DNA from 3 places in the Vibrio sp. 1402 genome. Region 2 is predicted to be linked to each of the others. Evidence: riboswitches for the same ligand, from Rfam matches in the RefSeq annotation. Region 2 holds a riboswitch; each other region holds the start of a gene.
What was found. Region 2 has a riboswitch for thiamine pyrophosphate ahead of thiD (bifunctional hydroxymethylpyrimidine kinase/phosphomethylpyrimidine kinase). Riboswitches for the same ligand answer to the same signal wherever they lie in the genome.
Positions count from the first base shown of each region.

Region 1: linked by a shared signal. The riboswitch ahead of thiC (phosphomethylpyrimidine synthase ThiC) and the one ahead of thiD (bifunctional hydroxymethylpyrimidine kinase/phosphomethylpyrimidine kinase) in region 2 are both predicted to bind thiamine pyrophosphate.
Region 3: linked by a shared signal. The riboswitch ahead of thiB (thiamine ABC transporter substrate binding subunit) and the one ahead of thiD (bifunctional hydroxymethylpyrimidine kinase/phosphomethylpyrimidine kinase) in region 2 are both predicted to bind thiamine pyrophosphate.

Region 1 covers NZ_JAWOWE010000022.1:61-9,915, reverse strand. Annotated here, with positions in the region: gene R7044_RS22695 (aminopeptidase P family protein) at 1-797, shown strand, start outside; gene thiH (2-iminoacetate synthase ThiH) at 919-2,031, opposite strand; gene R7044_RS22685 (thiazole synthase) at 2,067-2,834, opposite strand; gene thiS (sulfur carrier protein ThiS) at 2,840-3,094, opposite strand; gene R7044_RS22675 (HesA/MoeB/ThiF family protein) at 3,133-3,906, opposite strand; gene R7044_RS22670 (thiamine phosphate synthase) at 3,893-5,308, opposite strand; gene thiC (phosphomethylpyrimidine synthase ThiC) at 5,308-7,248, opposite strand; TPP riboswitch at 7,412-7,510, opposite strand; gene crcB (fluoride efflux transporter CrcB) at 7,571-7,954, opposite strand; gene R7044_RS22655 (multicopper oxidase family protein) at 8,078-9,460, opposite strand; tRNA gene R7044_RS22650 (tRNA-Trp) at 9,705-9,781, opposite strand.
Region 2 covers NZ_JAWOWE010000013.1:1,422-11,276, reverse strand. Annotated here, with positions in the region: gene R7044_RS19755 (phosphatase PAP2 family protein) at 1-364, opposite strand, end outside; gene thiE (thiamine phosphate synthase) at 547-1,161, opposite strand; gene thiM (hydroxyethylthiazole kinase) at 1,225-2,016, opposite strand; gene tenA (thiaminase II) at 2,029-2,697, opposite strand; gene R7044_RS19735 (ABC transporter substrate-binding protein) at 2,752-3,702, opposite strand; gene R7044_RS19730 (ABC transporter permease) at 3,750-4,550, opposite strand; gene R7044_RS19725 (ABC transporter ATP-binding protein) at 4,543-5,298, opposite strand; gene thiD (bifunctional hydroxymethylpyrimidine kinase/phosphomethylpyrimidine kinase) at 5,288-6,145, opposite strand; TPP riboswitch at 6,243-6,350, opposite strand; gene R7044_RS19715 (TldD/PmbA family protein) at 6,662-8,047, shown strand; gene R7044_RS19710 (TldD/PmbA family protein) at 8,047-9,390, shown strand; gene trmY (tRNA (pseudouridine(54)-N(1))-methyltransferase TrmY) at 9,468-9,855, opposite strand, start outside.
Region 3 covers NZ_JAWOWE010000003.1:263,904-273,758, forward strand. Annotated here, with positions in the region: gene R7044_RS07640 (DUF2799 domain-containing protein) at 1-208, shown strand, start outside; gene ppa (inorganic diphosphatase) at 282-812, opposite strand; gene fbp (class 1 fructose-bisphosphatase) at 940-1,956, opposite strand; gene mpl (UDP-N-acetylmuramate:L-alanyl-gamma-D-glutamyl-meso-diaminopimelate ligase) at 2,269-3,627, shown strand; gene R7044_RS07660 (flavin prenyltransferase UbiX) at 3,633-4,271, shown strand; TPP riboswitch at 4,309-4,445, shown strand; gene thiB (thiamine ABC transporter substrate binding subunit) at 4,518-5,510, shown strand; gene thiP (thiamine/thiamine pyrophosphate ABC transporter permease ThiP) at 5,552-7,138, shown strand; gene thiQ (thiamine ABC transporter ATP-binding protein) at 7,138-7,842, shown strand; gene R7044_RS07680 (LysR family transcriptional regulator) at 7,861-8,808, opposite strand; gene R7044_RS07685 (alkene reductase) at 8,901-9,855, shown strand, end outside.

The DNA of each region.
Region 1 (9,855 bases), on a different contig from region 2:
TCGCTGCTGGTAACCTGCATGATGAAGCGACGCTGGCAGACAAACTGGAAGCGTTCCGTAGCGAAGACCCGACACTTATGGATCTTAGCTTCGATACTATCTCGGCAGCAGGTGGCAACGCGGCGATGTGTCACTATAATCACGATAACCAACCTGAACCTGGCAAGCTAGAACTGAACACACTTTACCTAGTGGATTCAGGCGGTCAGTACCTAGATGGCACGACAGACATCACGCGTACAATTGCGATCGGTCAGCCTTCACAAGAGATGATTAAACAATTCACTCTCGCACTAAAAGGTCACATCGGTGTTGCTCGTGCACGTTTCCCGAAAGGCACACGTGGTTACCAAATCGATACGCTAGCTCGTCAGCACCTATGGGCGGAAGGCTACGATTACGATCACGGTACTGGTCACGGTGTTGGTCACTTCCTAAGTGTTCATGAAGGTCCAGCGAGCATTTCGAAGAAGCAAATCGACGTGCCTCTAACAGAAGGCATGGTGCTATCCAACGAGCCAGGTTACTACCGTGCAGATGCGTTTGGTATCCGTATTGAGAACCTAGAGCTTGTTGTTGAAACCCCAACTAACGGTGACTTCCCTGTTCTGTCATTTGAGTCGCTAACGCGCTGTCCAATCGACAAGCGCAATATCAACGTTGATATGCTAACTCGTCCAGAACTTGCTTGGCTGAATGATTACCATCAGAAAGTATGGGATGAGATCAGCCCGCTAGTTGAAGGTGATGTGAAAGAGTGGCTTCGTCAAGCAACGCTACCTGTAGCACACAGCTAGAAGCTAGAAGCTAGAAGCTAGAAGCTAGAAAAAAGTAGAGGGTTGATGTTTTGCATCAACCCTCTTTTTTTGCCTATGTTTCACGTGAAACATAACGATGACCAGTAGCTTTCTTTGCTACTTAACCAGAATACGCCGAGTGCCAATCTCGCCATACTGGGTCAAAGCCTTTGGCTCGAATCATATCTTCCACTGAACCCGCGCTTCGCTCATCACTGATCTCAAACTGCTCGAGTTCAACATCATCCATCGCATACCCACCCGGCTGAGTTTTCGATGCAGCAGACATACTGGTAATACCTAAAGGCAATGCGTTATCTCTAAACTTCGGTGACTCACGAGTCGATAATGACAACTCCACTTCTGGATTCAACAAACGATAAGCGCAAATCAGCTGAACAAGTTGCTTATCCGTCATGACTGATTTTGGTTGGAGCGCGCCCTCACAAGGACGTAAACGTGGGAAAGAAATTGAGTAACGAGTCTGCCAATACGTGCGCTCAAGATAGTCCAAGTGCGCTGCTACATAAAAACAATCTGTTCGCCACTCTTCCAACCCTATCAAAGCACCAATACCGATCTTATCAATACCCGCTTTTGCAAGACGATCGGGTGTATCCAATCGGTATTCGAAATCCATTTTATTACCTCGCAAATGGTGCTCGGCGTAAGTCGAAGGATGATACGTTTCTTGATAGACCATCACCGCATCCAAACCCAATGTCTTGAGCTCTGCGTATTCGTCTTGATCTAGCGGTTGTACTTCCATCGCCAAATAGTTAAAGCGCTTCTTAATCATCGGCACCATTTCGCGGAAGTATTTCATTCCCACTTTGGTTTCGTGTTCGCCAGTCACCAGTAATACGCTATCGAACTTCATGCGTTTGATGGCTTCGACTTCTGCAGCAACTTCGTCCCTATTCAAAGTACGACGCTTGATTCTATTCTCCATCGAGAAGCCACAATAGGTACAAGCATTGGCGCACAAGTTAGAGAGGTATAATGGAATGTAAAGCGACATGGTATTACCAAAACGCTTACGCGTCGCCGAGTATGACAGTTGCGCCATTTGCTCTAAGTACGCTTCAGCCGCTGGTGAAATTAGCGCTTTAAAATCTTCCAAATCACGCTTGGGTTTATTCAATGCTCGCTCGACATCTTGTGCCGTTTTCGCGTAGATCGACATCGAAATGTCATCCCAATTAAGCTGCTTAAATTGTTCAACGAAGCTCATGTTTTCCTCGCTTAATAGCTAAAGCCAATCTAGTACTAAAGCTCATCTAGGAATGACGTCAGTGGACTCGACGCAACCGCATGAGAAACCTTACCGGCAAGTCCAGCTTCATAAGCCATACGCCCCGACTCTACCGCCAACTTAAATGCCTTCGCCATCGCAACAGGATCGCTCGAAGCTGCAATCGCAGTATTGACGAGCACGGCATCCGCGCCCATTTCCATCGCACGTGCGGCATGTGAAGGAGCACCAATACCCGCATCCACAACCACAGGAACATTAGCTTGGTCGATAATGATCTCTAAGAAGTCGTGAGAAACTATCCCTTTGTTAGAACCAATCGGCGCACCTAATGGCATGACTGCAGCACAGCCTACTTCTTCCAATCGTTTACACAGAACCGGGTCAGCATGACAATAAGGAAGGACAATGAAGCCCTCACGAACCAGTTGCTCAGCGGCTGCAAGTGTCTCAATTGGATCGGGCATCAAGTACTTCGGGTCTGGATGAATTTCCAGTTTTAGCCAGTTTGTACCTAACGCTTCTCGCGCCAGTTGCGCAGCAAACACAGCATCTTTAGCATTCTTTGCACCTGAGGTGTTCGGCAATAAGTTCACACCCGATTGTACTAACGGCAGCAAAATATCGTCTTGTTGGTCGTTCACATCGACACGCTTCAACGCCATGGTCGCAAGTTGAGATCCCGACACTTGAATCGCTTCTGCCATTAATCGGCTGTTGGCAAACTTCCCTGTTCCCGTGAACAGTCTTGATTCGAATTGTTTATCACCAATTTTAAGCATCGACGTTAACCCCCTGCGATCGCTTGAAACAAAGAGATGCTATCTCCCTGTGAAAGAACTGTGCTAGCCCACTCACTGCGCGGCACAACATTGTTGTTAATTGCAAAAACACAGCCCATTTCAGGCAGCGCAAATTGACTAATGATTTGCTGTAGATTCGACTCACTAGCAACTTGATGTGACTGGTCATTGATGACAATAGTGATCACATCTAAGTCAGCAGCGATCATTTGTGTTGTTTGTTGTTCTGATAACGTCATTGCTTCCAACTCTCTTAATTCTGCCCATTGCTCGTAAGCTAAATCTGAGCACACACTTGGCACTGTTTGTCTTTGCTTATCGCCATGGTTTGCCATTGCATTTTCAACCCATCAAACAGATGCAACTTGGCAGTCTCGACATGAAACTTTCCCGTCGCCAGTTTTTGAATTGCCGCTATCGCTTGGTAGTTACCAAGTGTGCCCACCACCGGACCGACGACACCGCTCTCACTGCATTTTTGACTTTGTGGTAATTCGTCAAACGGATACAAACAGCGGTAACAGGCTTTACTCTGCGCTTCTTGTTCACTTGGTGTTTGGTAATCAAAGACAGCGAATTGTCCTTGCCAACCAATTGCTGCCGCCGAGATGAGCGGCGTATTTTGCTCGAAACAAACTTGGTTAATTAGCTGGCGCGTTGGCATGTTATCGGTGCAGTCGAGCACCACATCCGCTAGCATCACCTCAAGCTGCAGTTGTGCTTTGTCTAATCGCTTATTGAGAGCTCGAATTTGGACCATAGAATTAAGTTCGGCCAGTTGCTTTACAGTCGCTTTTGTTTTCGCAACTTGGAGGTCTTGTTCACGATAAATGATCTGACGTTGTAGGTTACTGCTATCAACGTCATCGTCATCAACCACAACCAATTTACCAACCCCCGCTGACGCCAAGTACAAACTCGCTGCGCTCCCCAATCCACCACAACCGATGATCAGAACATGCGATTTGCTCAAACGCTCTTGCCCAACTTCGGCAATTTCAGGCAGAGCGACTTGACGCTGATAGCGAAGGAACTGCTTATCCGTGAGCATGCTCGCCTCTCTTGCTATGCGCCAACTCACTATTCTGATCAGTAAACATTAGCTGTCTTTCGTTCATCAGTTGTGCGAAGAACTCGATGACGGATTGAGGTGATTCTGCCAACGTAATAGCACGCACTACTGCTAAGCTAGAAACACCTGTTTGCCAAACTTGGTCTGCATTAGATTGGTCAATACCACCAATCGCGACCGTCGGAAAGCCAAGCACATTGTCACTAACTGCTTTGTCTTTTGAAGGGCGGAAAGCAGCCTCTGTATTTGTATAAGGAATGCTATCAATCAGCTTTTGATACAGCGCCAAGCGCACCAAACCTTGTGGCTTCGATGGCATCTGTTTAGTGGTGGTTGGGAAAATATGCCCTAGTGCGATGTAGCTAGGATGAATTTGTACGATACGCAGTAACTCATAATAACCATGAGTAGAAAGACCAAGATGAATACCCGCTTTAGTTAGCTGAGCTAAATTCGATTCTTCTATGTCTTCTTGTCCTAGGTGAACACCATAAGCGCCATGCTTGATTGCCAACTGCCAATAGTCATTGATGAACACTTGTGCTTGATACTGACGACCTAGCTCAATTGCTCGAATGATCTGTTGTTCTAAATCGGCTTGTTGTGGGTTCTTGATTCGCAGTTGAATAGTGTTGATGCCTAGTGGCAGTAGACGCTCAATCCAAGCAACATCATCAACGACTGGATAGAGCCCTAGACTTTGCTTAGTTAGAGTTGGAAAGCTAACGCTCTCACCTTGTGCAGACCAACCAACTTGAATACCTAGTCGGTTATCCTCCAGTACAGGTGTGGGGAAATCATCAAATTGGGCAGCCCACTGAGTAGTTCGTCCCTCGTCAAGGTTGTCATTAAACAGTGTTTCACGTGAAACATTCGCTTGTTGAGTTAGCATTCCTCGAGCAAGTGTTAACGCATCTTCGATAGGAAAATCGAGTACTGTCAGCGTTACTATCCAAGCAAGGTGATGTTCGGGATCGAACATTGCGTTGAATTTGGACTTAACGGAAAGCGCTCTCACTTCGTTGTTAATTGGGTGACGCCAGATATCAAGCTGAAGCACTTTCTCCTTTTCATCGGATACCTGCGTATCAGCAATGCCAATATAAATCGCTTTCGACGGTTGCTTAGCACATGCTTCTATCGGTAAAGCAGAGCGGTAATAGAGCACAAATGAACTCTCATGCTCAGAGTCATAACCATCAATAAGGTCTGTCGTTATGTGCGTAGTCTGTTGGTCACGAACAAGCTGAATAGATTGAGTTGGGCTCACACCCAACTCAATGTCTTCAATGTTAAAACCCTGTTCTTTCGCCAACAACAAACATTGCTGAACTAAACCTGTCAGTTCAATCAATGATGACGGAATAAGGATTTTGCTCATTAGCCACTTACCTCGGCATGTGCTGCTGGGTGGTATAACTCAGAACCTGTATCTCTAAATTCTTGCGATTTCTGACGCATCCCCTCAAGAGGATCATCCAGCATTTTGATTGAGATAGCTTGGTCCGCAGCAACTTGCTCAGTATCTTTTGCGTACTCTCGTACCTCTTGCGAAATCTTCATAGAGCAGAACTTTGGTCCGCACATCGAACAGAAGTGAGCAACTTTTCCAGACTCTTGAGGCAAGGTTTCATCATGGAAAGCACGCGCGGTATCTGGGTCGAGCGACAAGTTAAATTGGTCTTCCCAGCGGAACTCGAAGCGAGCTTTAGAAAGCGCGTTATCACGAACTTGTGCACCAGGGTGTCCTTTCGCCAAATCAGCGGCGTGCGCAGCAAGCTTGTAAGTGATCATGCCTACTTTCACGTCTTCTTTGTTTGGTAAACCAAGATGCTCTTTAGGAGTTACGTAGCAAAGCATTGCACAGCCATACCAACCAATCATGGCAGCGCCAATACCTGAAGTAATATGGTCGTAACCAGGAGCGACGTCTGTCGTCAATGGACCAAGAGTATAGAAAGGAGCCTCATGACAGTGCTCTAACTGCTCTTCCATGTTCTCTTTGATCATATGCATTGGAACATGACCAGGGCCTTCAATAATCACCTGTACGTCGTATTCCCACGCAACCTTGGTCAATTCGCCAAGAGTACGAAGCTCTGCAAATTGCGCTTCATCGTTAGCATCAGCAACCGAGCCAGGACGCAGACCATCACCAAGAGATAGTGCGACATCGTACTTAGCACAGATTTCACAGATCTCTCGGAAGTGAGTATATAAGAAGCTTTCTTGGTGATGCGCTAAACACCATTTCGCGATGATAGAACCACCACGAGAGACGATGCCAGTAACGCGTTTTGCCGTCATCGGTACATAGCGCAGTAGTAAACCGGCATGGATGGTGAAGTAATCAACGCCCTGCTCTGCTTGCTCGATCAGAGTATCGCGCATCACTTCCCAGTTAAGGTTTTCCGCCACACCATTCACTTTCTCAAGCGCTTGATACATTGGTACGGTACCGATCGGAACTGGACTGTTACGTAGAATCCACTCGCGAGTTTCGTGAATATTACGTCCAGTAGAGAGATCCATAACGGTATCTCCACCCCAGCGCGTTGCCCACACTAGTTTCTCTACTTCTTCTTCAATCGAAGAAGTGACCGATGAGTTACCGATGTTGGCGTTCACTTTGACCAAAAAGTTACGTCCAATGATCATTGGTTCGGATTCTGGGTGGTTGATATTGGAAGGGATAATCGCGCGACCTTCGGCGACTTCTTTACGCACAAACTCGGCGGTAATGTCTTTTGGAAGATTCGCTCCAAAGCTTTGACCCGGATGCTGTTGATTCAGCACTTCATCGCGGTATTGAGCACGCCCCATATTTTCACGCAGGGCGATGTATTCCATTTCTGGGGTGATTATACCTTTGCGAGCATAGTGCAATTGGGTCACACAATGGCCATCTTTGGCACGTCGAATACGTGGTAGATTACCGTAACGAAGATCGTCTAGTGTTTCGTCTTCTAAGCGTTCTTTGGTGTACACCGAGCTTACTTCATCAAGTAGCTCAGTATCGGCACGCTCTTCAATCCACCCTTCTCTCAGCTTAGGTAAGCCGCTATAGAGGTCTATGGTGTGCTCTGGATCTGTGTATACACCCGAGGTATCGTAAACGCGTACTGGCTCATTAGGCTCGAAAATAGGCGCTTCTTTTGTGCCTCCAATAAGGCTATCAGCGAGTGATATTTCACGCATTGGCACACGAATATCTGGACGTGAGCCTTCTACGTAGACTTTGCTTGAATTGGGGTACGGTTGTACCGAGAGTGTATCAATGAACTGTTTTGCTTCCAGTCTCGCTTGTTTGCGACTCGACATAGCATTTTTCCTTGCTTTGTTATACTAGATAAAAAGTAATTGGATAAAAATGCTTGGCGGATAGATGCGACAAGAGGAGTCAAATTAAGGCTAGTTAAAGCTTACGATATTTGCCTGTAACAACATTCGACTTTTGATAGGTCAACCAGAAAGAACTCCGGTGTGAATATCTTCTCTTGTTCCCTTCGCAGATTCTAATCTGATCAGGTTCAACGGATCCCGAATTAACGGTCTCAGCCTTATGGCACTCCGACAAGTGATGTCAGTATATAAAAACGGCTTGGTGAAACCAAGCCGACCTGTTCAATTTTTAACTACTTTGCTAGCTGCGCATCAATAATTGAAAGCCTATCCACGCCGCTGAAATACTTAACACTACATTCAACAATACGTTCAACCCCATCTTAAAGAAAGCGCCCTGCTGCATAAGCAACACATTATCCATCGAGAAGGTGGAAAACGTCGTTAGTGCCCCTAAAAAACCCAAGCCAATCACTTGTCGCCAAGGTTCCGTTGCCAAAAGTTCATTATCGAAAGCTGCTATCAATAAGCCCATCATAAATGAGCCAACAACGTTAACGGTTAACGTACCATATGGAAAACCACGCCCCAATAAAATGACACAAAGTTCAGAAATTAAGTAACGAGAACATGCACCAAATGCACCACCCAATGCAATAAAACCCAAAACGGATAGTTGTCCCATAATTCCCCCAGAAAATTTAATGGCGACATTGTAATCAAATTTACGGCAATAGTGATTATACAATCTTAGAATTCAGCAAAGTATAGCGCTTAAAACTTATCAAGATTTTAAAAGTTACAGGAGTCACTTTACTTCAATGTAACCCATCAAACCCGTCTTCATATGTTCAATTACATGACAATGGTACATCCAACGCCCTGGGTTATCTGCAACAAATGCCGCTTTCGCACTGCCGTTTTTTCCAAGTAAGACCGTATCGGTATGAAACGGTTCGTCGAGTTTTTTGCCATCTAACTCAAGAACCGTAAATGTGTGTCCATGAAGATGAATAGGATGATGATATTGGGTGACGTTCTTTAGGTTGAAGATATAGGTTTTTCCCATCTCCAATGTTGAAAGCGGCGCTGGAATATTATCTTTGCTCATTCCCTCCCAAGCCCTTTTGTTCATCAGCCAGAACTTAGGTATCGCTTTGCCCGATTTATCAGCAGGAGTGATCGCCCCCTCCCACTCAAACACATAATCGATTTGCTCTGCATTTTTCAAATCGAGAGCTGGCACAGGGTTGAGAGGTAATAAAGGCAGTTTCTGGTTGCTCGGCAAGTCAGACTCAACAACGTCAAACTCGCACAAAGGGAATGGGAAGCGTCCTTTCATTTGACGCACATAAACACGTGTTCCAGCCTTCGGAGCAATCAATCCGACATCTAACCTCATTCCTGGACCAATTTTATGCTGAGTGAGCTTATAAGGCGTTTTAACAGGGTTACCATCAATAGCAATAACCCAAGCCTCTGCACCTTCAATAGCGATCGGGTAAGTAATGGTGTTATCGACGTTAGCAATTCTTAATCGCGTGGTAGCATTCTGCTTCAGCGTATAAACAGGTTCATGCACACCATTGACGCTACTCCACTCTCCGGGAGTCCCCATACGAGCGCTCAAGCGCGGTACCATAAGGTTCTTCCACTGACCTTGTTTGTCTAAATGCCAATGCTTTAGAACTATTTCCTGTTCTTCATCAAATAGAACAGGCTCAGCCTCTTCAACGATAATTAGCCCAACTAAGCCCATACCAAGTTGCTTAACGCTATTCATGTGGGGGTGATACCAAAACGTGCCTGCATCTGGTGGTGTAAATTCATAAACGAATGTTTCACCCGGCATGATAGGCGGCTGGCTTAAGAAAGGTACACCATCCATTTCAATAGGGATTCGCAAGCCATGCCAGTGGATTGTAGTCGGCTCTGAAAGCTTGTTAGTAAACCGAATTATAACTTTCTCGCCTTGGCGACAACGAATCACAGGCGCTGGAATCGAACCATTAAATGCGAGTACGTCTGTGTTAAACCCAGGGACCAATTCTGCAGTAGAAGGTTCTGCAGTGATATCGTATATATATTGCCCCTGCTTATTAGTGCTCCTAGATAGAGAACATGCAGGTAGAACGGCAAGCGCGGAGATTGCTAAGGATGATTGAAGAAAGCGTCGACGAGATATATCCATACATAGTTACTCATTAATCCAGATCGGTTGAGTGTAACTAAATATAAATAGTGATTCCCCTTTATTATTAAAATTTCGGGCCACTGATCATTACAGCTAACTGTAGTTTCGTTCGTTCAGTAGATTAAATGCTGCCAAAGTACAGCAGAAAGCCATACTTACGAGATAAGAGTAGAAATAAGCCGTAATAATGAGAGGAAGCCAGATACAAAAAAGGCTCTGACCTAAGTCAGAGCCTGATATGTGGCAGGGGTGGAGAGATTCGAACTCCCAACACGCGGATTTGGAATCCGCTGCTCTGCCAATTGGAGCTACACCCCTATAGAATTTTCATATTCTAGATTTGACAAAACCTCGCATAAGCGAGGTTGTCGATATTAAGTGGCGGAGTGGAC
Region 2 (9,855 bases):
ACGCTTCTGGGTGCTCAATCAATTGCTCTGCAGCAAGCAGTTCGGCGTAGGGACGCGGGCTTTCTGTCATCAGTTTTAGCCCCGTTTTGCTGGCAAAACCAATCACCAGTAACAACCCTAGCATTGAGAGTTTTTGTATCCACTCAATGCGACTTGGTTTAAAGCGAAATAAAGAAAGCAGTAGCAGTGTTAACGTAATTAAAAAACCTTTGCTACCAGCAGAATCTGTGAGCAAAGTAAAAGTAATACCCAGACTTTCAGGCACCTGTGAAGTGAGATTGTGATAAGAGCCAAACAGCGACATTGGGATGATGCCAAGAACAAACAAGGCGAGCATCATCAATCCATATTTTTTGGTTTTCATTGAGAGCGTTTTGTTTTTATTGAGGGTTATTCAACCACGTGAAAATAAGGGGCTTATCTTACGTTATCTGGCGTGAAAAACTTATCAACGCTCTGTCAATTTGACGAGAGAATGAAGGTTGAGTGATGAATTGATGACATTTATCCGGAGGGTAAAGGCGCTCATCCTTAAGCGTTGGGGCCTTAATCCATCAGAGAAAGTAAGTACTCTGCTGCTTTGGTTGGGTTTTCTGCATGACAAATGGCAGAAACCAAAGCCAAACCATGCACACCTGTCGCACTCAGGGCAGGAATGTTGGTTTCGTTGATGCCACCAATCGCGACGATTGGTAAGGGCGTGGTGTTCAGCGCCATCTTCAAACCATCAATACCCCAATGTTTTTTGGTGTTGGTTTTGGTTGGCGTCGCGAAGATCGCGCTCAAACCGATGTAATCAATCGGCAGAGAGTCCGCTTCTGCAAGCTGCTCTTCATTTTCGATGGATAAGCCGAGGATTTTGTTTGGTCCAATCAACTCACGAGCGATAGTTGCGGGCATGTCTGATTGCCCGAGGTGAACCCCATCAGCATCGACAGCCAGTGCGACATCTACGCGGTCATTGATGATCAAAGGAACATCGGTATCTTTAAGGATGTCTTTGACGGCTTGAGCACGTTCGATAAACGCACGCACATCGCCGTGTTTTTCGCGGACTTGTACCATGGTCACGCCACCTTCCACGGCTTTTCTCACGACACGTTTTAGTGTGGCTAAATCTTGTTGGTCGTCGGTGACCAAATACAAACGATAGGCGTTCATTGTGTTTCCTTTCGCCTCCCACTTTCGTTGGAGTGAGAGGCGTTTAAAGCATTGAGAAGCGATTTATCTCACTTGTAATTTAAGGCGTGTTGCCAGTGTTTCTTCATCCAGTTGGTAAAGCTCATCCAAAAGATGCATTTGCAAGCTACCTGGCCCTCGCGCTTGCTCAGCCGCAATTTCACCCACAACGCCAAGCACCGCTGCCGCAGCAAGGCCCGTTTCGTCGCCGATTGCTGCGAAAGCGCCAGTCAGTGCCGTTAGTGTGCAGCCCATGCCCGTTACGTAAGGCATCATCTCGTGACCATTATTCAGCTGGACGGTTTGCTCTTTTGTCACGATGTAGTCAGTTTCGCCGGAGATCACCACGCTCGCTCCGTATTCTTCAACTAAGAAGTGAGCCGCCCCAAGGGCTGCATCACTACTGTCGAGTGCATCTACACCTTTGCTTTGTGCTTGCTCACCAGCGAGAGCAATGCTTTCGGACGCATTACCACGAATGATTAACTTGTTTGCAAGGCGTGCGATTTCACGTGATGTCTCTGTACGTAGTGAGCTTGCTCCGCAACCGACTGGGTCGAGTATAACGATTTTACCATTGGCATTGGCTTGCTCTACGGCATAGCTCATACGAGGTGTCCAAACGCTGTCTAAGGTACCAATGTTGATAACCAGTGAGCCCGCGAACGACATCATCTCTGCCATTTCCTGCTTGGAGTGCGCCATGATTGGAGAAGCGCCGATAGCCAATAGCGCGTTTGCCGTGTTGTTCATCACCACGTAGTTAGTGATGTTGACGACTAATGGCTTTTGCTGGCGTACTGCGGTTAATGCTTGGGTGATTTGTTCAATTAACATGAGACTCTCCGATTAATCTTGCTGAGCATTCAGACCTTGTTGCCAGAATGCTACTTCCATACGCGTTGCAGTTTTGAATACCTGAATCAGGTTTTGACCACGCTGACTATTGATGTCGATTTCCGCCAATAACTGGTTAAAGTGTTCTGCACCTTTTGCGACACCAGATTGGAACTCCTCACCACCGTAGAGATTAATCCAACTTGCGTATGGATTGCCTTCGATTACTGTCTTTTCATCTTCAATCAGCATCTTACCGATAACGGCATAACCGATAGAGCATGGCGCTAGTGCCGCGTATAGATCAACAAGATCGCCCGTCATGCCAGCATCCAATACATAACGGGTGTAAGCTACTGTGCCGAAATCTTCTGGCTCGTTTTCTAAGTTGGATTCCGTCAGTCCCCATTGCTCACAGTAAGTCACGTGGTGGGCGATTTCAGAATCTAGCAATGCATGTACGCTTGGTAGGGCACGGCGCATGTCATCCAAAGTACGCGCTTTGTAGATCGCTAATGCGTAAGCTCGTGCGTACTGTTTTAGGAAAAGAAAATCCTGTTTTAGGTAATGTAGAAAACAAGGCTGAGCCAGAGTGCCTTGCGCCAATTGCTGCACGAAAGCATGCTCAGTGTATTCTTGCCAATCTTGGTGGCAAGCGTCGATCAAATCTTGGTATTTCATTATGGGTACCTCGTTATCAAAAGACCCTAGGCTTAGATCCTAAGGCCAGTAGAATTAGTCAAAGCTCGGTACGTAATCTTTCGCTTTTGGCAGTGTTTCGATGATGTTTTGTGAATACATGAACTCGGCATAATCATCGTAGCGTTTCAGATCTACTGCAGATGGACGAAGAGCGAAACGAGTTAGTGTGTCATTCCAAGCGCGCTGGTTAAGCTCGTTGTTGAGGGTGTCTGGTGAATAAGCCACAAACTCTTTCCAAGATTCTTTTGGATGGTTAACGATGTAAGTGGTCGCTTGCTCCAGTGCTTTGTTGAATGCCTTGATGGCTTCTTTGTCGTAGGTTTTTGCATTGGCTACGAAGACTAACTCGTCATACGCTGGCACGCCGTGTTCTTCAGGGAAGAAGGCTTTAGCTTTATAACCTTCTAGTGCAAGTTGGTTGGTTTCGAAGTTACGTAGACCACCCCAAATCGCATCCACCTTGCCAGACGCAAGAGACGAAGATAGCGCCCAACCTACGTTGATGATTTGTACGTCAGAAAACTTCACATTCTCTTGAGCTAACATAGTGCCGATTGTTGCTTCTTCGTTGCCTGCGATCGCAATACCGATCTTCTTACCTTTTAAGTCGCCAAGGTTTTCATTCTTACCGTTGTCCAACACCATCAGCGTGTTGAGTGGCGTAGCAATCAAAGTCGCAGAGCGGATTAATGGCAAACCCGCCGCGACATCGATAGTTAGGCTTGGCTGGTAAGAAATCGCCATGTCGACCTTGCCAGCAGCGACCAACTTAGGTGGCGTACTTGGATCTGCAGGCTCTTGAATGTTGACCTTCAAACCTTGTTCTTTGAAGTAACCGCGCTCTTTGGCAATCACGATAGGACCATGGTTTGGATTGACGAACCAATCCAACATCAGTGTCATCTCTTTTTCAGCTGCAAGCACGTTGGTTGATACCACTGAAGCGAGTAGAGCAGCAGCGCTCACAAGTTTGTTTTTATTCACGGGGTTCTTCCTTTTCTTTCCCAATTTTCTTTGGTTATTTTCTGTAATTACTTGCTTTCCCAAGGGATGGCTTTTTTCAATAATTTATCGGTGATGAAGTAGAGTGAGATAGACAGTACGGCGAGGATAAACAGCGCCGCAAACATCTCGTCAATGATCATGCGAGCATTAGCTTGGAGCATCAGATAACCCAAGCCTTCACTTGAACCTACCCACTCACCGACCACTGCTCCAATCGGCGCAATAACGACGGCAACACGAATGCCTGAGGCTAAAGTTGGTAGGGCGGCTGGCAATTGAATATGACGAAGTAACTGCCATTTAGACGCGCCCATGGTCTTGGCAAGGTCGAGGTAACCTGTTGGCGTATTGCGCAAGCCGTCATAGCAACATGTCGTGACAGGGAAAAAGATGATGATCGCCGCCATGACTACTTTTGATGCAATGCCGTAACCCAGCCAAAGCATGAGCACTGGCGCGATGGCGAACACAGGGATCGCTTGGCTAGCAATCAGAATAGGCAATAACCAACGCTTCAGCGGCTCGAACATCAGCATTTGCAATGCGAACAGCAAACCCATCGATAATCCAAGCGCCAAGCCAAATAAGATCTCTTGCGCGGTAACCCAAGTATGTTTGAGCAGGACATCGTAACGAGTGACCAATCTATCCAGCACTTCAATTGGTGAAGGTAAGATGAAGTTTGGCATGTCGAATATCACCACGACCAACTGCCACAATCCCAAGATCACCGCTGTGCTGATAACTAAGCGCAGAGCCGGATGGGTCACGCGTTCTTTTTTACTAATACGTGCCGAAACGGAGTTGTACTGAGTCATATCACTCATAGTCTTTCTCCAATTGATCCAAAATCGCCTGTTGAAGCGCGGCGCACTCTCCATCGAGAACTCGTGGCGGCTTGGAATCCGGAACAACCAAGTGCTGAGCTTGTGCAGGCGTGCCTTGCAATACATAGAGTTGATGAGCTAATCGCACCGCTTCTTGTGGGTCGTGGGTAATCAGAACAACCGTCTTATCTTTCAGTAATTCGGCAGACAAGGTTTGCAACTTATGGCGCGTAACCGCATCCAACGCAGAGAAAGGCTCATCCATCAGAACTAGAGGCTTGTCTTGCATCAGAGTGCGAGCAAGGGCAACACGTTGTCTCATGCCGCCAGAGAGCTGAGCTGGCTTAGCATCCGCGTAATCGGCGAGTCCCACTTGGCTTAGTAAAGTCAGTGCACGTTGTCTATTTTGCTCTGGTGCTTGCTCTTGAGAAAATCGAGAACTGAGGCAGACGTTATCCAGCACGTTAAACCACGGTAGCAATAAATCCTGCTGAGCCATGTAAGCGATACGGTCATGCAGTGCAGCGCCATCTGTTGTGATGAGTTCGCCATGCCAGTCAACTTGGTCATCCAGTAGGCCAGCTAAGTAACGCAATATTGTGGTTTTCCCGCAGCCACTTCGTCCGAGTAATACCGTCCATTTACCGACGGGAATGGTCATGTTCATTCCTGCTAAAGTCGGTGTTTGGCTATCTTTGTATCGCAGGCTAGCATCGGAAAGCTGAATGCCAATCGCGTTAGCGAACATAAGTATGACCCGCAAAAAAGTGGTTCACAGGGCCGTGACCTTTACCGACATCCAATTCATCAGCGTGCGCGATAGCTTGGCTGATGTACTGCTTACCAAGGTGCACCGCTTTGTGCAGATTGTTGCCTTGTCCAAGATAAGATGCGATGGCAGAAGACAGCGTGCAGCCTGTGCCATGGGTGTTTTTGGTTGGAAATCGCTTGGCGCTAATTAACTCGGCACTGTCTTGCATGATAAGCAGATCGTTGCTGTTTTCATTTTCTTCAAGGTGACCGCCTTTGAGCAGAATAGCTTTGGCGCCAAGCGCACGAAGGTCGGTAATCATATCGTTCATTTCAGATTCTGACTGAGGCATTGGCTTACCCGTCAATGCTGCGCCTTCGGGTAGGTTAGGGGTAATGATGTCTGCGAGCGGAATCAATTCTTCTTTTAAAGTGCTGATTGCCGACTGTTCCAGTAATAGATCGCCGCTAGTGGCCACCATTACAGGGTCAATCACGAGGTGTTTTGGCTGGTATTGTTTAATTTTGTCAGCAACGACTTTGATGATGTTGGAATCGGCCAGCATGCCCACTTTGACTGCAACGATGTTGAGGTCGGTAAATACTGCATCAAGTTGGCTCTCTACATGGTCGAGAGGAATGGGGAAAATCGCAGAAACGCCTTGGGTATTTTGCGAAGTAATCGCCGTGATTACCGAGCAAGCAAAACTGCCGGTTGCGGACATCGCTTTGATGTCGGCTTGAATACCTGCACCGCCACCACTGTCTGAGCCCGCGATGGTCAATACGATAGGGGTAGGCAAGGCTGGCGTGTGATGTGAATGAGGTTGTGATTGCTGCGTCATGGTCGCTCCTACTACAAGACGTATAGGAACTGACTTTGACCATTGCAGATAGATCGATTTTTCGATCGCTATCGCTTACCTAAGAGGGGCGACGAAAGGCAAAGTGTGCATAGTTCCCTACGTCAGTGCTAACTGAATCAGGTTCAACGGGTCTCGAATTTCGATCTCAGCCAACACTTGTCGTGTGGCCCCCCGACTATTTCGTTCGGATGATAGCAGGACCATTGCGGAAGGGATACGTTTTTTGAGCGTAATTATAATGAGTATTCAATTATGCGAGGTGAGTGATAAAGTAAGCACCTAAATGGTTTGCTGGGTGGAATTTACTAGTGCAACGCTCTGGTGAATGAGCAGAACCTGGAATATTTAATAAATAATCGTGGTCTCGTTAAGCAAGGATTAGCATAAAACAAGGTTAAAAAACTGTTAAAATTTAACGTGTTGCCAATTTAACTTTGTTGAACTTTTTCACAGTTAATTAGGATGGCTAAGACGATCATCGAGCAAGGAGACTTCATGCTTAATTCTGTAACAGCGAAGTCAGTGATCGATCATGCGCTCTTTTTGGGGGCTGATTTCGCTGAACTATTCGTTGAACATCACCAAACCAACACTGTCCAGCTCGCATCTGGTGAAGTGGATAAGGTTAACTCGGGTATCGATTTTGGTATCGGTATTCGTCTTTTTTTCGGTCATAAGGTGCTTTACGGTTACACCAACAGCACAGATGAAGCCGAACTAAAGCGCGTAACCTCGCTGCTTGCTGCAAAAGACAAGCGTGAGCAAATCGCGTCAGCGGGTTCTTTGAATTTGAACCGCTACCCAATCCAACATGGTTGCCGCATGCCGCTAAGTAAGGATGCTAACCTAGATTCAAAAATCGCGTTTCTATTGAAAGTTGACCAAGCCGCACGTGCTGAGAGTGAGCATATCAGCCAGTTTATTGGCAGCGTGCTTCAGCGTGAACAACAAGTGTCTATCTTCAACTCAGAAGGTCTACACGTTGACGATACTCGCCACTACATTCGTGTTGCTGGTAACACTGTCGCGCAAAAAGGTAATGAGCAGTCTTCTGGTATGGAAGGTCCTGGCGCTCTTGCTGGTTGGGAATTCAGTGAACAGCTTGATGCCAAAGAGCTAGGTCAAACTATCGCGCAGCAAGCGTTAGTAAAACTTGGCGCAGATGCTTGTCCATCGGGTGAAATGCCGGTGGTGATTGGTAACGGCTTTGGCGGCGTTATCTTCCATGAAGCATGTGGTCACTTGCTAGAAACCACTTCAGTTGCGAAGAAAGCTTCAGTATTCCACGACAAGATGGGCGAAATGGTTGCTCACACCGCAGTGAATGCGGTCGATGATGGCACCATGACCAACGAATGGGGCTCGATTCATGTTGATGACGAAGGTATGAAGACTCAGCGCACTCAATTGATCAAAGACGGTAAGCTAACCAGCTTCATGGTCGATAAAATGGGTGGCATGAAGACAGGTTACGAGCCAACGGGTTCTGGTCGTCGTCAAAACTACAAGTTCGCACCAACCTCGCGTATGCGTAACACCTTTATCGAAGAAGGCGAGCATTCACTTGATGATATGCTGGCAGGCATCGAACGTGGCATCTATGCGAAGAAGATGGGCGGCGGCTCGGTTCAACCGGGCACGGGTGAGTTTAACTTTGCTGTTCGTGAAGCTTATCTCATTGAAAATGGCAAAATCACCAAGCCTCTGAAAACAGCAACGCTGATCAGCACAGGTCCAAAAGTGTTGAAAGAAATCAGCATGGTTGGTAAGGACATGGCGCTTGCGCCGGGCATGTGTGGTTCCGTGAGTGGCTCAGTGCCAACAACAGTCGGTCAGCCAACGCTGAAAGTCGATAATATTCTGGTAGGAGGCGGTAACTAATGAGCCAAGAACAACAACTTCTTAATGCGGTTGATTACGTCCTATCAGAAGCAAAACGCCAAGGTGCAGAAGCGGACGTCATTGTAAACCGCAACAGCAGCTTTTCTCTGAAAGCGAACCAAGGAAAGCTGGATGAGTACAAAGTAAGCTCAAGCCAAGTTCTGGGTGTTCGTGTTGTGAAAGATGCGCGTGTTGCAACGAGCTATTCTGAGTCGTTAGAGCAACCAAGCTTAGATTTGATGCTGACTAACGCACTGCAAAGCGCTCGCTTTTCCAAGCAAGATGAACATCAGACAATTAGTTGCGTGAACAGCCAAATTGCGACTGATGTTGCTGAGATTTCACAAGAAGATACGACTTCTGTTGATGAAAAAATTGAGCTGTCTCTCGCACTTGAGCAAGGCGTAGTCGCTCTACCTCACGCTTCTAGCGCACCTTACAATGGTTACAGCGATGGCGAAACACAACTAATCATTGCCAATACTCAAGGCACATTGTGTCAACACTTCGAGCGCTCGTTCACTTGTTACGCTTATACCTTGTTTGAAAAAGACGGCAAACAGTCAATGGCGGGGAGAATGTCACTTGGTCGCCGTTTTGATGAGTTGAATCCAGCTTACTGTATAGAAGGCGGTTACAACCTTGCTCGAGATCTTCTTGAAGGTGCACCGGTTGCGACGGGTAACTACCCTGCTATCTTCCATATCAATGCGCTAGCAAGTCTATTCGGTGCTTTCGGCAGTGCTTTCTCTGGCGTAAGCGCGATGAAAGGCATTACGCCACTGGGTGACAAGCTTGGTCAACGTGTTGCGAGTGATTTAATTACCTTTACTGATACGGCTTACATGCCAAATGGTATGGCAATCGCAAGTTTTGATAGTGAAGGCTTTGCTACTCAAGACAACGTGATGATTGCTAATGGTGAGTTGAAAACCTTGCTACACAACAGCCAGACCGCAAGTTACTTGGGCGCGGTCTCGACAGCAAGTGCCGCTCGCGATGCAAAATCGAGCCTAGACGTATCAGCGAATCACAAAGTGATTACGACAGGTAACAGCAGTGCGTCAGAAGTAAAAGCGGGTGAGTACCTAGAGTTAGTCGAACTTCAAGGTGTCCATTCTGGTGCGGATGCAGTGAGTGGTGATTTCTCATTTGGCGCGAGTGGTTTCTTGTGCCGTGATGGTGAGCGCGTTCAACCAGTGCGTGGTATCACTGTAGCGGGTAACTTCTACAAGATGCTGCAAGAAGTTGAGGCAGTGGGTGATACTCAGCTAATTAACGATAGCCGAACTTTCTTCTCGCCAGACGTTCGTTTTGCTCGTTTGAGCATTGGTGGTAAGTAAACTTAGCATTACTATAGAAACAAAAAGAGGACTCAATGGAGTCCTCTTTCTTTTATCGAATGATTAACTCGTGAGAATTAAAATTCGCGAATGTCCAACTCATTGTGGATCAATACCACACACTGAGAAGCGAACAGCATCTTAGGACCTAAGCTGATCTTCTCTGTGCCAAGGCGCTTCAAGCTGTTAAAAGACTTCTTCGGCATCGGAATATGGTCGGTTAGCAAGAAACATGGGTTTCCACCGATTTCTGCATCACGAACAAATTCGCCTTTTTTATCCAACATATATAGTTGGTGATCTTCTGCCAGTTCTTGCACTAGGCGTTCAAAACTGACGGTACGAACGGTGATACCAGGTTCGACTTCACGAAGTTGCTCTTTGCCCATACCAACCGAAGCATCCAAAGCGCGAGCCACCGCTGCAATCAAGGTTGACTCATGGAAGCCGCCAATGTTGGTGATG
Region 3 (9,855 bases), on a different contig from region 2:
GCTGGATGATGTTAACCATGCGACGCCAGAACTGATAATGGCTTATCAAGCGGGTTACCAGCAAGGCAAACAAGAGTATTGTGAGCAAAGTGCTTATATGCTCGGTGTTATCGGGCGGCCGTATTTTGGCATTTGTGATGATGTTGACCCCTTCTTTCAACATGACTACGACGCTGGACGAATGTCTTCAGCAGGCGCACCTATCTAGTTGACACAGGTAAGATGAAAGCAAAAGAGCTGCCCTAGAGCAGCTCTTTTTAATTTTGTATCAGCAGTGATGCTTATTTTTTCTGAGCTCGTTCGTAAGATTCTTGGATTTCAGCTTTGGCGGCAGCAACATCTGCCCAACCATCCACTTTCACCCATTTGCCTGCTTCAAGCTCTTTGTAACGCTCAAAGAATTGCGTGATCTGCGCTTTCAGTAGTTCTGGGATATCGTCCACATCTTGGATGTGATCGTACTCTTTCGAGATTTTTGAGTGGGGAACCGCAAACACTTTTGCATCTTCACCCGATTCATCTGTCATCTTCAAAACGCCAACAGGACGGCAGCGAATGACTGAACCTGGCATGAGTGGGTATGGTGTTGGTACCAATACGTCGACTGGGTCGCCATCAAGAGACAGGGTATTGTTCACGTAGCCATAGTTGCATGGGTAGAACATTGGTGCAGACATGAAACGGTCGACAAATACAGCACCAGAGTCTTTATCTACTTCGTACTTGATTGGATCTGCATTTGCAGGAATTTCGATCACGACATAGATATCTTCAGGCAGCGACTTGCCTGCTGGTACATGGTTTAAGCTCATTAGAATATTCCTTTTCATTAACGATGAGTCACACAAAAGCGGCTTCATCTGATGATAAATTCGCGTTTCACTTTAGCGACAAAAACGCGGCAGGTAAACACCTGCCGCGTTGGACAAAGGTCTGAAATTATTCTTCGTCGCGGTGCAGTTCAAGGAACTCTTCAACTTTGCGAACCATGTTCTTCGAACCCACAAAGAAAGGTACACGCTGGTGCAACTCAGTAGGCTTGATGTCCATAATGCGATTCACGCCGTCCGATGCAATGCCGCCAGCTTGCTCAATGAGGAATGCCATAGGGTTACATTCGTAAAGCAGGCGTAGCTTGCCTTGTGGGTGGCTTTGTGTGCTTGGGTAAAGGTAGATACCACCTTTCAGTAGGTTGCGGTGGAAATCAGCAACCAGCGAGCCAATGTAGCGAGAAGTGTATGGGCGACCGTCTTCTGGCACGTTTTCTTGGCAGTACTTGATGTACTTCTTCACCCCTTGAGGGAAACGAATGTAATTACCTTCGTTGATGGAGTAGATCTTACCATCATCAGGAATCATCATGTTTTCATGAGAAAGACAGAAGCTGCCGATAGATGGGTCGTAAGTAAAGCCGTTTACGCCGTTACCAGTTGTGTATACCAACATGGTGGAGGAGCCGTAAATTACGTAGCCCGCAGCCACTTGTTTGTGACCAGGTTGTAGGAAGTCTTCTTCAGTTGGTGGAGTACCGATTGGAGAAACACGACGGTAAATCGAGAAGATAGTACCAACAGAGACGTTCACATCGATGTTAGAAGAACCATCAAGTGGGTCCATCAGTACTACATATTTGGCGTTTTGGTTGAGTTCTTTATTGAACGCAACTGCTTCGTCTTCTTCTTCACTGGCAACGCCACACACTTGATCACGAGCTTCAAGCGCGGCTTTGAACTTATCGTTCGCGTAAACATCGAGCTTTTGCTGATCTTCACCTTGGACATTTTCCGTGCCTACAGCACCAGTGATATCACCGAGACCCGCTGCGTTGATTTCGCGGTTAACGATTTTTGCAGCTAAACGAATGGAGGCTAAAAGGGATGATAGATCACCGCTAGCGTGGGGGAAATCCGCTTGTTTTTCGACAATGAACTCGCCTAGGGTGCGCAGTCCTGACATGGTTAATCCTTACATTTTCATTTCATTGGGGGTAGTGCGCAAGTGAGCATCTCTTTATGGATGTTAAACGATTGCGCTGGATGTAAGTTTAAGTCGCAGATCTTTTTAATGGTAATGAAGTAACTGTTTGAGATCTCAATTTATTTGTAGACTTGTTTGAGGGATTCATCAGTAAGCAAGAGGTTGTACAGTCTGTGTTCAACCTTGTCATATTTGTGAAAGGGACTGCAAGAAGAAGGCTAAAGTCACTCGCTTTTCAGGCGGTAATCGCGATAATGAAAGCATTAAAAAACGCATTACAAGGTTTAGTTTATGCACATTCATATCTTGGGTATCTGTGGCACATTTATGGGCGGCGCAGCGATTCTAGCGCGCCAATTAGGACATAAAGTCACTGGTTCTGATGCCAACGTTTATCCGCCAATGAGCACACTGCTTGAGTCTCAAGGTATTGAAATTATTGAAGGCTTTGACCCGTCTCAACTCGACCCTCAACCAGATCTTGTGGTGATTGGTAATGCGATGAGCCGTGGCAACCCTTGTGTCGAGCATGTGCTCAACACTAACATGCGTTACACCTCTGGCCCGCAGTGGCTCAACGAGTTTTTGCTGCATGATCGTTGGGTATTGGCGGTATCGGGTACACATGGGAAAACGACCACGTCGAGCATGCTTGCTTGGATACTTGAAGATTGTGGTTATCAACCGGGTTTCTTAGTCGGTGGGGTACTCGGTAACTTCGGAGTGTCTGCTCGTTTGGGTGAAAGCATGTTTTTTGTCGTTGAAGCCGACGAATATGACAGTGCTTTTTTCGATAAGCGTTCTAAGTTTGTGCATTACCATCCTCGCACTTTAATCATGAACAATCTTGAGTTTGATCATGCTGATATCTTCGATGATCTAGAAGCGATCAAGCGCCAATTCCATCATTTAGTGCGAACTGTACCGGGCAATGGATTGATCTTAGCGCCGAGAAAAGATCAGGCGTTAGCGGATGTATTAGAGCGTGGCTGCTGGACTGAAAAACAGTTCTCTGGTGAGAATGGTGACTGGCAAGCGCACAAATTAGTGCTTGATGGCTCAAAATTTGACGTTGCGTTGCAAGGCGAGAAGGTTGGTACCGTCGAATGGAATTTGGTGGGTGACCACAATGTGGATAATGCGCTGATGGCAATCGCTGCTGCACGACATGTTGGAGTCACTCCGGCTCTTGCTTGCCAAGCATTAGGGCGTTTCATCAATACCAAGCGCCGTTTAGAGCTGAAAGGTGAAGAACAAGGTGTGACGGTTTACGATGATTTTGCGCATCACCCAACGGCAATTGAACTTACTGTCGGTGGTTTGCGTAACAAGGTAGGTGAAAAACGCATCTTAGCTGTGTTAGAGCCGCGTTCTGCCACCATGAAGCGTGGCGTACACAAAAACACACTTGCAGAGTCACTACACAGTGCAGATGAAGTCTTCTTGTTCCAGCCAGATAATATCGAGTGGTCTGTGCAAGACATTGCCGACCAATGCACACAGCCAGCGTTTGTCGATGCGGATATAGATAACTTTGTAGCCAAGATCGTCGAACGTGCGCGACCAGGTGACCAAATTCTAGTCATGAGCAACGGTGGCTTTGGTGGTATTCACGGAAAACTTCTTGAGCAGTTAAAACAAAAAGCCTGATTGATATGCAAAACAAAACACAACCCTCTCATAAAAAAGCCATCACGTTGGCATTAACGGGGGCTTCTGGTGCTCCCTACGGCCTTCGTCTTTTAGAATGCTTGGTTGCGGCGGATTATCATGTCTACGTTCTGATTTCTTCGGCGGCTCGTGTTGTGATGGCAACCGAGCATAATCTTAAGCTACCAAGTGGCCCAGAAGCGGCGCAGCAAGCATTAGTAGAGCACCTGAACTGCAATCCAAATAACATCACCGTTTGCGGTAAAGACGATTGGTTCTCGCCGGTTGCGTCTGGTTCTGCTGCACCCAAGCAAATGGTGGTTTGCCCATGCTCTGCGGGAAGCGTTGCGGCCATAGCACACGGTATGTCGGACAACTTGATCGAACGGGCCGCTGATGTAGTAATGAAAGAGCGCGGGCAGCTGTTGCTCGTGGTTCGCGAAACACCATTTTCAACGCTACATCTCGAGAACATGCACAAACTGTCGCAAATGGGCGTCACCATCATGCCAGCGGCTCCGGGCTTCTATCATCAGCCAAAGAGCATTGAAGACTTAGTGGATTTTATGGTGGCGAGAATTCTCGACCACTTAGGTATTGAGCAAGGTTTGGTGCCTCGTTGGGGTTATGACCAGCGCTCGTGAGCTGATTGTGTAACCACTCAAATACCTTTACAATCCATCCAACTCATCGGGGAGCAAACCCATTTAGCATTGAGTCAATCAATGCATTGGGGCGCTGAGACCTAAGTGTTTAACTAGGGACCCGTATTACCTGAACCAGATAATGCTGGCGTAGGAATTGAGTCTGGATATTGGAAGTCCTTAATAGCCGCCTCAAACCCTGTGCCGCTCAACTTATTTCTCTGAAATACTCATGGAGAGCGAGCAGTGAAACCCACTCTAAATCTGATTGCCTTAGCTGCAATCACCTCTACTTCAGCGTTTGCCGCTGAAAACACATTAACCATCTATACCTACGACTCTTTTGCCGCAGATTGGGGCCCGGGTCCTAAAATCGAGCAAGCTTTTGAAGCAAAATGTGGCTGTGACGTTAACTTCGTAGCGTTGGACGATGGTGTGTCGATTCTGAATCGTCTTCGTCTTGAAGGCGGTAATAGCAAAGCGGACATCGTATTAGGTTTGGATAACAATCTGATGGCAGAAGCGAAGAAAACCGATCTGCTTGCCGAGCACAATGTGGATACGGCTAACACAGTGTTACCAAACGGTTGGAGTGACACGACGTTTGTACCGTACGATTACGGCTACTTCGCGTTTGTGTACAACAAAGAGAAACTGGCTAATCCGCCGAAAAGCATGAAAGAGCTGGTGGAAACGCGCGACGATCTGAAAGTGATTTACCAAGATCCGCGGACTTCAACGCCGGGCCAAGGCTTAATGCTATGGATGAAATCTATTTATGGCGACGATGTGACGCAAGCGTGGCAGAAGCTAGCGAGCAAAACCGTAACGGTCACGAAAGGTTGGTCTGAGGCGTATTCTATGTTCCTCAATGGTGAGTCCGATTTAGTGCTTTCTTACACCACTTCACCTGCGTACCACTTAATTGCGGAAAACGATTCGAAGTTTGCTACGGCGAATTTTGCTGAAGGCCACTACATGCAAGTTGAAGTCGCCGCCAAAGTGAAAGGGGCAAAAAATTCAGAACTTGCTGATCAATTTATGAGTTTCATTTTAAGTGATGAGTTCCAATCGGCGATGCCAACGGGTAACTGGATGTACCCAGTCACTGACGTTGAGTTACCTAAAGGTTTTGAAACTTTGAGTGTTCCAAGCAAGTCGTTGAGCTTTAGTGCTGATGAAGTGGCAAAAATGCGTAAGTCTTGGATTCGCGAATGGCAAAGCGCATTGACGTTTTAGCTGACGTTTCCATCCTCATCTGAATGAGATAGGTTTTACCTTTGAATTCTGTTCCAAAAATAGGTTTAGGGGTCGCGATGATCATCGCGACCTTTGTTATTTCTGCCCTAGGTGCTTTGATTGTTCAAGCCCCTTCACTTGATGTGTCTGTGGTATGGGGCGACCCGTACTATCAACATGTCACCAAGTTCAGTTTCTACCAAGCGTTTCTTTCCACATTGCTCAGTGTTGGCTTTGCCATTCCAGTAGCGCACGCACTTTCGCGTCGCCAATTTATTGGTAAATCATTACTGCTTAAGCTGTTTGCATCGACACTGGTTTTGCCGGTTTTGGTTGGTGTTTTTGGGCTGTTAGCGATTTATGGCAACAGTGGTTTGTTGGCGCAGTGGTTGCAAAGTTTCGACACTAAACTGCCATTCTCTATTTACGGTTTGAACGGCATTTTACTCGCCCATGTGTTCTTTAATTTACCTTACGCGGCACGATTGCTTCTGCAAGCCTTGGAGTCTATTCCTGCCGAGCAGCATAAGCTTTGCGCGCATCTTGGGATGAGCCATTGGGATAAGTTTCGCTGGGTAGAATGGCCGCGTTTAAGGCAGCAGCTTCCCCACGTTTGTGGGTTGGTGTTTATGTTGTGCTTTACCAGTTTTGCCACTGTAATGGCGTTGGGGGGCGGGCCAAAATCCACCACCATTGAATTGGCCATTTACCAAGCGATTAAGTTTGATTTTGATTTACAAGCTGGGGCGTTATTGGCGCTGTGGCAGATGCTGTTATGTGGACTGCTTGCTATTGGAGTGCAGAAGTTAACAAGGCCTGTTTCTATCAGTGCTGGAAGCACATCGGTACAGCAATATTTAACGAAGGATCATGGGTGGTCAAAAGCTTGGGATAGCTTTTGGATCATAGGTGCCTTTTTACTGGTAATACCGCCGTTATTGATGGTGTTACTGAGTGGCATCAACCAACAAGTTTGGACAGTATTAACCGATGAGCGTTTTTGGTCTGCGCTATTGAACTCCCTCAAAGTCGCCTGTGTCGCTAGCGCGCTTGCGGTCGCTGCTGGGGTGCCCATACTATTGACCAGTCGCCGTTGGCGGTTGCAGTACAAAAACACGCGAGCCGATCAGATTGAGTTAATCGGCACCGTTATTTTGGTGACTCCAGGTCTGGTGATTAGCACCGGTTTATTCTTACTACTGCGCGCATTTACCGATGTTTTTAGCTTGGCATTTTTTGTCGTGATTTTGGTGAACGGTTTGATGGCTTTGCCTTACGTGATCAAAACGCTAGCGCAGCCAATGCTGCACATTGAACAACAGTATCAGTATGTATGTGCCAGCTTAGGCATGCGTGGCTGGCAACGGTTTAAAGTGGTGGAGTGGCAGGCGCTACGCAAGCCGTTTGCACATGCGTTTGCGATCAGCTTTATGTTTGCGATTGGCGATTTAAGTGCTATTGCGTTGTTTGGCGGGCAAGAGTTCCGCACTTTACCTCTGTATTTATTCCAGCTGCTTGGCAGCTATCAGATGGACGCGGCTGCGGTGGTATCGGTGACCTTATTGTTGTTGAGTGTGGGCTGTTTTGCCTTGATTGAGAAAGTATTGAAAACGAAGGAGAGAGCGTAATGTTAGTGTTGGATGATGTGCAGTACACCTACCAACGTGAACTGTTTCGTTTTGACTTAACGATTGAGCAAGGACAGATTGTGTCGCTGATGGGACCAAGTGGGGCAGGGAAGTCAACCTTGCTGGCGTTGGTGGCAGGATTCATCCATCCTGACCGTGGTGATATTTGTGTTGATGGTGAGTCCATTGTGCGTAAAGAGCCTTATCTGCGTCCGTTCTCTATGTTGTTCCAAGAGCACAATTTGTTTGCTCACTTATCGGTGCGTGACAACATCGGTTTGGGCTTACACCCAGGGCTAAAGCTTACGGTGGACCAAAATCGTCAGATTGAACAAGCCGCGCAGCAAGTTGGTGTTGCAGAGTACCTCGACCGTTTGCCAGAGCATCTTTCTGGTGGCCAGCGTCAACGTGTTGCCTTAGCGCGTTGTTTTGTTCAGCCTCATCCCATGTGGCTATTGGATGAGCCGTTCTCGGCGCTTGATCCGGTGTTGCGTGAAGAGATGCTGAGCTTGGTAAAAAAACTCGCAGCAGAGCGGGGAATAACCGTATTGATGGTCACGCACCATTTAAGCGATGCCAAAGCGATTGCCAGCCACTTTGTGTTTGTGGCAGATGGTAAAGTGGAAGCCGCGGGTGATATGTCTGCATTGAGTGAACAGCATGCTAGTGAGAAGCTTGCGGCATTTATCCGAGCCGCATGCTAGTGCCTGATAGTTGCTAGGTTATGCTTCTCCGCAACACAAACCATGCCTAGGGCCAAATTCAAATTGAGATCTTAAGCTCATGATATGGTCAATCATTGCTTGTACGCGCCGTGGGCGGTTTGCTCCAGGACGATAGACTAGATAAATAGGCATTGGTACCGTGTGCCATTGCGGCAACACTCTGACTAAGGTGCCACTTTCTAGCTCTTGCGTCATGTTTTGCACAGGTAAGTTAGCGATGCCTAGTCCTTTAAGTGCACCTTTCAATATTGCTTCTACAGTTGTACTTGAGAAGTTACTGGTTATTGAAACATTGACGGTATTATCGTGTGAGATCAGCGTCCAAGGCCCTATTTCTGAAACATATTGATACCTCAAACAGTTGTGTTTTGTCAGATCTTCTGGCGTTTCAGGTACGCCGAACTCAGCTAAATACTCAGGGCTAGCAGCCAGAACTCGAGTGGTATAGCCTAATTTTTTTGCGATCAATCGATCATCAACTATCTGACCGACTCGAATTGCCATATCAAAGCCGTGTGAAAAGAGATCAACAAAATCGTTCGATGCTTCTAACGCAATTTGTACTTTTGGCCATTGTTTTAAAAATGGCAAAAAGATGTGCTCCGCCATATACGCATCCAACGCTGGTGGCGCGGAAATACGCAGCCGGCCTTGGATCTGTTGTTCCATCTCCTGAACGTCATGGCCAATTGAGTGGAATTCCTCAACTAAGCTTGCAGCACGCTCTAAAACCATTTGGCCAGCTTCGGTGATCACTAACTTTCGGGTTGTGCGCTCTAGCAGTTTGGCTTCAAAGTGTTGTTCGAGTTTGGTTATGGCTTTGCTAACAGTAGATTTTGGTAGGTTTAACTCCAGCGCGCACTTGGTTAAGCTCAGTAGTCGACAGCTTGTGACAAAGATAGAAAGCGTTCTAAAGTCAATTGTTTCTAAATTGCGAACAATCACTTTCAATTATCCATATTGTTTCAATATTAATCTGATTATAGTCTGGCACCTCATCCTTAGCCATCAAGTTATTGTCATTTGAGGTAAACAACATGTCCAACTCTGTAGACTTATTTTCTCCTATCGAACTCGGTCAATTAGCATTAGATAACCGTGCCATTATGGCGCCTTTAACGCGAGCTCGTGCTGGTGCGGACCATATTCCTAATGACCTTATGGTTGAATACTACGCTCAACGTGCGAGTGCCGGACTAATCATTGCTGAATGCACCATGGTGATGGAAGGTACGTCTGCTTTCATGGCAGAGCCGGGCATTTACAGCGAAGAGCAAATCGCAGCTTGGAAAAAGGTAACGGATGCGGTTCATGAGAGAGGCGGTAAGATTGTACTGCAAATTTGGCATGCGGGACGAGCTTGTCATCCTGATCTGAATGAAGGAAAAACACCTGTAGCGGCGAGCGCATTGGCCATTCGTGATGAATTAGTCCATACCCCTTCGGGTAAGCAAGCATATACGGTACCACGAGCACTCGAAGTGGATGAGATAGCTTCCATTGTTGCGGCGTTTAAACAAGGTGCAGAAAACGCCAAGAAAGCAGGCTTTGATGGGGTCGAGATACATGGCGCAAATGGTTATCTTATTGATAACTTCCTTCGTGACGGTTCAAATTTACGTACCGATGAATACGGTGGTTCGGTTGAAAATCGTGCTCGATTTTTACTTGAGATAGTGAAAGAAGTCGTTGAGGTGTGGGGACCTGGAAGAGTCGGTCTGCGTACATCTCCGCTAAATGGATTTAATGACATGAAAGACAGTGATCCAGTTGGCTTGGTGCGTTACTTAGCAGAGCAACTTAATTCTTTCGATCTTGCTTATTGGCACGTGGTGCGTGCGGATCTGAAAGGCGTACAAAAAGCAGATGTTCTCAAGCCAGCACGCGAAAACTATCAAGGCCACTTAATGGCGAACGTGGGCTACAGTGCACAAGAAGCGGCAACAGCAATTGCAGAAAACAAAGTTGATGTGGTCGCATTTGGCGTTCCCT